2 regions of the Rhizobium sp. 10PS4 genome follow, and region 1 is predicted to be linked to the other one. Evidence: riboswitches for the same ligand, from Rfam matches in the RefSeq annotation. Region 1 holds a riboswitch; the other holds the start of a gene.
The links. Region 1 has a riboswitch for S-adenosylmethionine ahead of RWJ89_RS15670 (O-succinylhomoserine sulfhydrylase). Riboswitches for the same ligand answer to the same signal wherever they lie in the genome.
Positions count from the first base shown of each region.

Region 2: linked by a shared signal. The riboswitch ahead of metA (homoserine O-acetyltransferase MetA) and the one ahead of RWJ89_RS15670 (O-succinylhomoserine sulfhydrylase) in region 1 are both predicted to bind S-adenosylmethionine.

Region 1 covers NZ_JAWDIW010000007.1:230,111-233,843, reverse strand. The annotation lists gene apaG (Co2+/Mg2+ efflux protein ApaG) at 1-52, opposite strand, end outside; gene RWJ89_RS15670 (O-succinylhomoserine sulfhydrylase) at 295-1,479, opposite strand; SAM riboswitch at 1,522-1,600, opposite strand; gene RWJ89_RS15665 (2'-deoxycytidine 5'-triphosphate deaminase) at 1,674-2,768, shown strand; tRNA gene RWJ89_RS15660 (tRNA-Gly) at 2,830-2,903, shown strand; gene RWJ89_RS15655 (hypothetical protein) at 2,930-3,208, opposite strand; gene RWJ89_RS15650 (VOC family protein) at 3,637-3,733, shown strand, end outside.
Region 2 covers NZ_JAWDIW010000009.1:202,651-206,383, forward strand. The annotation lists gene RWJ89_RS18785 (ABC transporter ATP-binding protein/permease) at 1-1,815, opposite strand, end outside; SAM riboswitch at 1,930-2,007, shown strand; gene metA (homoserine O-acetyltransferase MetA) at 2,055-2,978, shown strand; gene RWJ89_RS18795 (aldose epimerase family protein) at 3,205-3,733, shown strand, end outside.

The DNA of each region.
Region 1 (3,733 bases):
GATAGAACGGCTCGACGACTACTTCGATCTCTCTTGTGAGGGCGCGATACATGCCTTGCACCTTAGTCAAGATATGTTACCCGTATCTTATAAGAGGCCCTGTCCGTCAAGAAACGGAACAATTATCATCGCTGAAATGGCTGTGATCCGAAGGGTTTTCGATCGTTAAGCCTAATTGTCAGTGTTAATTCCGTTTCGGAACGCCGCGGAGGACGAACTTGTTCCCCCGTCTCACCTTGGTGAGATCCGGCACGGCCGAACTCCAGGTCCGGCCGCCTTATCTCTGGATCTGGATCAGGCCGAGACCTTGGCAAGCGCCTTCGCGAAATCCTCGATCAGGTCGTCGGTATCCTCGATGCCGGCCGAAAGGCGGACCGTGCCCGGAGAAATGCCGAGTTCGGCGCGCGCCTCCTCCGTCAGGTTCTTGTGCGTCGTCGTTGCCGGATGGGTGATCAGGCTCTTGCTGTCGCCGAGATTGTTGGAGATCTTGATGATCTCGAGCGCGTTCTGCAGCGCAAAGGCCGCATCCTTGCCGCCCTTCAGCTCGAAGGCGACCAGCGTCGAGCCGCCGGTCATCTGCTTGGCGATGATATCGGCCTGCGGGTGGTCCTTGCGGCCGGGATAGATCACCTTGGCGACCTTGCCCTGCTCGGCCAGGAAATCGGCGATCTTTGCGGCATTTTCGGTCTGCTGGCGCACGCGCAGCGGCAGCGTCTCAATGCCCTTCAGCAAAGTCCAGGCGTTGAACGGCGACATCGCCGGGCCGGTATGGCGGAAATAGTCGTGCAGGTTCTCGTCGATCCATTCCTTGTCGGAAAGCACGACGCCGCCGAGGCAGCGGCCCTGGCCGTCAATATGCTTGGTGGCGGAATAGACGACGATATGGGCGCCGAGTTCCAAAGGTTTCTGGAAGAGCGGGGTGGCGAAGACGTTGTCGACGACGACCTTGGCGCCGATCTGGTTGGCGAGCTTGGCGACGCCTGCAATATCGATCACTTCGAGCGTCGGATTGGTCGGGCTTTCCAGGAAGAACACCTTGGTCTTCGGCGTGATCGCCTTTTCCCAGCTCGCCAGATCCCGGCCGTCGATCAGCGTGCAGTCGATGCCGTATTTCGGCGCCAGCGTCTCGACGACCCAGCGGCAGGAACCGAACAGAGCACGCGCAGCGACGATATGGTCGCCGGCCTTGAGCTGGCAGAGGATCGCCGCGGTGACGGCGGCCATGCCGGAAGCGGTGGCGCGGGCGTCTTCGGCGCCTTCGAGCATGCACATGCGCTTTTCGAACATGTCGTTGGTGGGGCTGCCGTAGCGGGCGTAGATGAAGCCCTCCGTCTCGCCCTTGAAGCGGGCTTCGGCCGCCTCCGACGTCTCGTAGACGAAGCCTTGGGTGAGATAGATTGCCTCGGACGTCTCGCCATATTGCGAACGCAGCGTGCCACCGTGGACGAGTTGGGTTGCCGGGCGCCAGGTCTTGCTCATGCCATCACCTTCACATAACAAAAAAACCGGTCGCAAAAGCAGACCGGTTTCAACCCGGTCTTTTTAGCCACTTGTTTAACGTGGCTGCAAGCCGACCGGCCAAATCACCACGGGATAATTCTGCAATACTGCTGTTAGCTGCTTGCGTCAATTCCCCGAGTTTGGTTTTGTCGGCGGCAAATGATGGATGAGGCATGATGGCTCGCGAAACGGGAATTCTGGCGGATCGCGCGATCTCCGCGCTGTTCGAAACGGGGCGTCTGATCTCCGAACGGGAGCTGGACCGCGACCAGATCCAGCCGGCAAGCCTTGACCTGCGCTTGGGCGGCAAGGCGTTTCGCGTGCGTGCCAGCTTCATGCCAGGCCCCTCGCATCTGGTGTCAGACAAGCTCGACCGGCTGAGCCTGCACGTGATCGACCTCTCCGAGGGGGCGGTGCTCGAAACCGGCTGCGTCTACATCGTGCCGCTGATGGAGAGCCTGGCGCTGCCGGCCGACATGTCGGCCTCGGCCAACCCGAAAAGCTCGACCGGGCGCCTGGATATCTTCACCCGCGTCATCACCGATTACGCCCAGGAATTCGACAAGATCCCATCAGGCTATTCCGGCCCGCTCTATCTCGAAATCAGCCCGCGCACCTTCCCGATCGTCGTGCGCCGCGGCTCGCGCCTGTCGCAGATCCGTTTCCGCGTTGGCCAGGCCCTGCTCGGCGAGCCGGAACTGTTGAAGCTGCATGAAAGCGAAACGCTGGTCGCCAGCAAGCTGCCGAATGTTTCGGGCGGCGGCATCGCGCTGTCGATCGACCTTGCCGGAGACAAGGACGGCCTGATCGGCTATCGCGGCAAACATCACACCGCCGTCGTCGATGTCGACAAGAAGGCCGAGCACGACCTCTTCGATTTCTGGGAACCGCTCCACAGCCGCGGCCGCAACGAGCTGATCCTCGATCCCGACGAGTTCTATATCCTCGTCTCGCGTGAGGCCGTGCACGTGCCGCCGGATTATGCCGCCGAGATGACCCCCTTCGATCCGCTGGTCGGCGAATTCCGCGTCCACTATGCCGGCTTCTTCGATCCGGGCTTCGGCCATGCGCCTGCCGGCGGGCGCGGCAGCCGCGCCGTGCTCGAAGTGCGCAGCCACGAAGTGCCCTTCATCCTCGAAGACGGCCAGATCGTCGGTCGCCTCGTCTACGAGCATATGCAGGAAAGGCCCGCCAGCCTCTACGGCTCCGGCCTCGGCTCGAACTACCAGGCCCAGGGCCTGAAACTCTCGAAGCACTTCCGTATCTGAAGCTGGCCTGAAGGGTTGCGACTTGACAGCCGCCCCCATCTGTTGGAAATCTCGCTTCATCGCGGGTGTAGCTCAATGGTAGAGCAGCAGCTTCCCAAGCTGAATACGAGGGTTCGATTCCCTTCACCCGCTCCAGCTCCCGCAAGCCGTGCCTGATGCACCTAATCCCCAAAAAACCGGATCGGCTTGTATTGCCGGTGCGCGATGATCAGGCTGCGGTCGGGCTGGATGATGTAGGTTTCCTCCACCTGCCGGCCGTACTGGTCGATGAAATCATGCGGGAAGGCTGAGCCGGGCGGTGATTTGGTGAGTTTGGTGCGCGGCTGGCCGCTATAGGTAATGCTTCCGGGGATGGGTTCGAGGCCCGGTCCGCTGTAGCCGACGGTGCTGCATCCCGTCAGAACGAGCGTGCCGACGAGGCCGATGATTGCAGGTTTCATATCCATCCCTCCCAATGCCGCGAATAATATCACTCTGTGCCTTGCCGGATAGGGCGCACGATACGAATGCCCATGCCGCGCGTCAATTCTTCGGGAAAGCGTCGCCGGGGGACGACGTGATCGAGCGGCCGGCGGGGCGACATCCACCTATGGATATTAGGGTGAGAATCCCATTCCTCCAGTCGTGCACCGACGCATCCATTGCCGAAACCGGTGCCGTCTGCTAGATCGGCATCGTCGAAAAAGGCAGGATCGGTTGAGGTAAGCCCGATCCCTTCCGTTCGAGCGTCAAGCGCGCTCTCACGGAAGCTCTGCTCCGTGTCCTGGCACGAGAACCCGCGACGTGATCCGCATGAAGATGCGGGATCCCGGCGGCGTGCGGAGACGGCAAAAAGGCAGTCCCGGGATTTTTTCGAACGGAGACTGTCATGCGCCTGAACCATCTCGATTTCCACGTACCCGATATCGCTGCCACGGCGGATTTCTTCATCCGCCATTTCTGCCTGACGCTGAAGGATATGCGCG
Region 2 (3,733 bases), on a different contig from region 1:
GGATTTTGACGGCAGCGCCTGCAGATGCAGCACGCGCGGCTTCAGCACCTCGAGATAGGCCTCGGAGCGGCCGATATAGATCATGCCGCTTTCGGGCATCGAGGTGAGCAGTTTGGCCATTGTTTCCTGAAATTCCGGCTCCATGCCTTCCAGCACTTCGTCGAAGATGATCCAGCGCGGGCGCACGAGAAGCAGCCGGGCAAATCCGATCGCTTTCTGCTGGTCGCTGTCGAGCAGCTTGTCCCAGCGGGCGCGGGTTTCGAGCCTTGCGATCAGCGAATGGAGACCAACCTTGTCGAGGGCCGCCTCGACGTCGGCTTTCTCGTAGGCTTCGGGACGTTCGGGGAAGGCCAGCGCCTCGCGCAGCGTGCCGCCGGGAACATAGGCAACCTGCGGAACGAAGAGCATGTCGTCGATCGGCGGCAGGCCTATCGTGCCGCTGCCGCACGGCCAGAGGCCGGCCATCGCCTGGAAGAGCAGCTTGCGATTGACGCTGTGATCGCCGTTGATCATGATTTTTTCGCCGGCCTTGATCACGACATCGGTTTCACGCAGGCGGAAACCGCCGCATTCCTCGATGTCTTCGCCGATCTTGGCGACGATCACCACGTCCTTCAGCGTCAGCGTGTCGGGCGCGGCGTTTTCATAGGCGATGCTGTCCTTCAGGTCGAAGTCCTCTTCCATCTCGACCAGCGCCTGGCGGAAATCGGTGACGCGCATCAGTGTGGCGCGCCATTCGGCGATCGGGCCGAAATTGGACACATACCAGCGCAGCGCCGTGTTGACCTGGTTGAAGGCACCGACGGACATCATCAGCTGGCCGAGGGTGAGACCGCCGGAGAAATAGGCGGGGGCGGCAACGATGATCGGGATGACGATCACCAGCCAGCCATAGCCGGCCGAGACCCAGGTGAGATTGGTATTGGCCATGGCAAGCCGCTTGACGACTGTCAGGACCGAGCTGATATCGGTGTTGATGCGCCGACGCTCGTTCTCCTCGCCGCGGGCGACGGTAATTGCCGGCATGTTTTCGTTGGCGTGCATCAGCGTGAAGCGAAGCTCGGCCTCTTTCGAAAAACGATCGGCATTGAGCTTCACCAGCTTGCGGCCGACGACCTGGCTCAGCACTGAGGCGGAAGCGGCATAGAAAATCGCCGCCCAGACCATGTAGCCTGGAATGGAGAAGCTATGGCCGCTGATGCGGAAAATGAAGCCGCTGGAAAGTTCCCAGAGCACGCCGATGAAGCTCACAAGAAGAATGGTCGACTGCAGCAGGCCGAGAACCAGTCCTGTCGTGCTTTCGGCAAGGTTGCGGGAATCCTCGTGCAGACGCTGGTCTGGATTGACGCCGATCAAGCCGCTGGAGGCGAGCCGCAGCGCTCGCTTGCGCTTCAGCCACTGGTCGACCAGATCGCGCGACAAGCCTTCGCGCATATAGAGCGCGGTCATCTGGTTCAGCCAAGCCTGCAGCACGTTGAGCAGCAGCAGCGTGCCGGCGATCATCGCGAAGATTTCGAGCTGGTGGAAGAATTCGCCGAGGTCGCGGCGCTCCAGCGAATCATAGAAGGGAGCATTCCACTCGTTCAAAATGACCTGGCCGTAGGATGTCGCCAGGATGACGAGGATCAGCACGGTCGCCAGAAACAGCACCTTGCCACGCACTTCCGAATTCCAGAATGCTGAGAACATGACGCCGAGGCGATATGTCAGGCTGAGATCATACCCTACCCTATCCTGCCTCCGGATGCCCGGCCTCCTCTCGATCTTATCTGCCATTACGCTTTTCCAAATCGCCCATGCCCCTATAAATAACATGGTGGCGTTACCGGTCTATCAACAGATTCTATCAGTCATTAAAGTGTGATGATGCTTGCATGAGTCTCTCCTGCATGCATTCGCCAGTTGATTCGCAATCAGACTGGGTCTAATTAAGGCCTCCGTGGTGATTTGGCCGGCCGGCTTGCAGCCACGTTAAAAAAGTCGCTAAAGGGCCGCGTGCGGACCGGTAGCGATTTTTGTCGCCGCCGGTTTTTGTTTTTGATCGAGTGACCGCAATGCCCATCAAGATCCCCGATACGCTGCCCGCCTTCGAAACCCTGGTTCAGGAGGGTGTGCGGGTGATGACCGAGACGTTGGCGATCCGTCAGGATATCCGACCGTTGCAGATCGGGCTGCTGAACCTCATGCCGAACAAGATCAAGACCGAACTGCAGATGGCCCGTCTCGTCGGCGCCTCGCCGCTGCAGGTGGAACTGTCGCTTATCCGCATCGGCGGCCACAAGGCGAAGAATACGTCCGAGGATCATCTGCTTGCCTTCTACCAGACTTGGGAAGAGGTAAAGCACCGCAAGTTCGACGGCTTCATCATCACCGGGGCGCCGATCGAGCTTTTGCCCTATGAGGACGTCACCTATTGGCCGGAGATGCAGGAGATTCTCGACTGGACGGAAACAAATGTCCATTCGACGATGAACGTCTGCTGGGGCGCGATGGCGGCGGTCTATCATTTTCACGGCGTTCCGAAATACGAGCTGAAGGAGAAGGCCTTCGGCGTCTACCGTCACCGGAACCTCAAGCCGTCCTCCATCTATCTCAACGGCTTTTCCGACAATTTCGAAGTGCCGGTGTCGCGCTGGACCGAAGTGCGCCGCACTGACATCGAGAAATCCGAAAGCCTGGAGATCCTGATGGAGTCCAGCGAAATGGGCGTCTGCCTCGTGCACGAGAAGAGAGGCCGGCGGCTCTACATGTTCAACCATGTCGAATATGATTCCACCTCGCTTTCCGACGAGTATTTCCGCGACGTCAATGCCGGCGTGCCAATCAAGATGCCGCACAATTACTTCCCGCATAACGATCCGGCGCTTGCGCCGCAGAACCGCTGGCGCAGCCATGCACATCTGTTGTTCGGCAACTGGATCAACGAAATCTACCAGACGACGCCCTTTGATGTGGAAGAGATCGGCACCGATCTCTGATCGTTGACGATCGCGCCGCGAGCCTATGCCGCCGCGTCACTGCTGCGGCTTTTCTTTCTGATCCGCCGGTTGCGGATCGAAGCAAATGCGGGCAGGTTCCTGTCCTGAAGCCTACCACACCGCGCGTCTTCGCCGGACGTGCAATGCACAGTTTGAATCGCTGCAAATTCCTCAAATCGATTCCGAATTGAGGAATTTGCAGAAGAGATAGAATGGACGGTCGATCATGTCGGATAAGTTGGAGCGGGACGTTTTCGGGCAGACGCAGGCGGGCGAGACCGTCTATCGCGTCGAGATCAAGGGCGGCGGGCTGACGGCCAAGATCATCAGCTGGGGCGCGGTCATCCAGGATCTGCGTCTCGAGGGACATGATGCGCCGCTGCAGCTTGGCTTCGACGATTTCGACAGCTATCTGCTTTATTCGTCCTATTTCGGCGCGACGCCCGGCCGCTGCGCCAACCGCGTCGGCGGCGGCAGGTTCACGCTTGACGGCAAGGACTATCAGCTCGAGCCGAATGAAAACGGCGTCACGCATCTGCATGGCGGCAGCGACAATATCGCCAAACGCAATTGGACGATCGTCGAGCATGACGTCGACCGCGTGGTGCTGAAGATCGTCGATCCCGATGGCCGCGCCGGCTATCCCGGCAATTGCACCATCCAGGCGACTTTTTGGGTGCATGGCAATGGTGAACTGTCGATCACCTACGAATCGACCAGCGACCAGCCGACGCTCGCCAATGTCTGCCAGCACG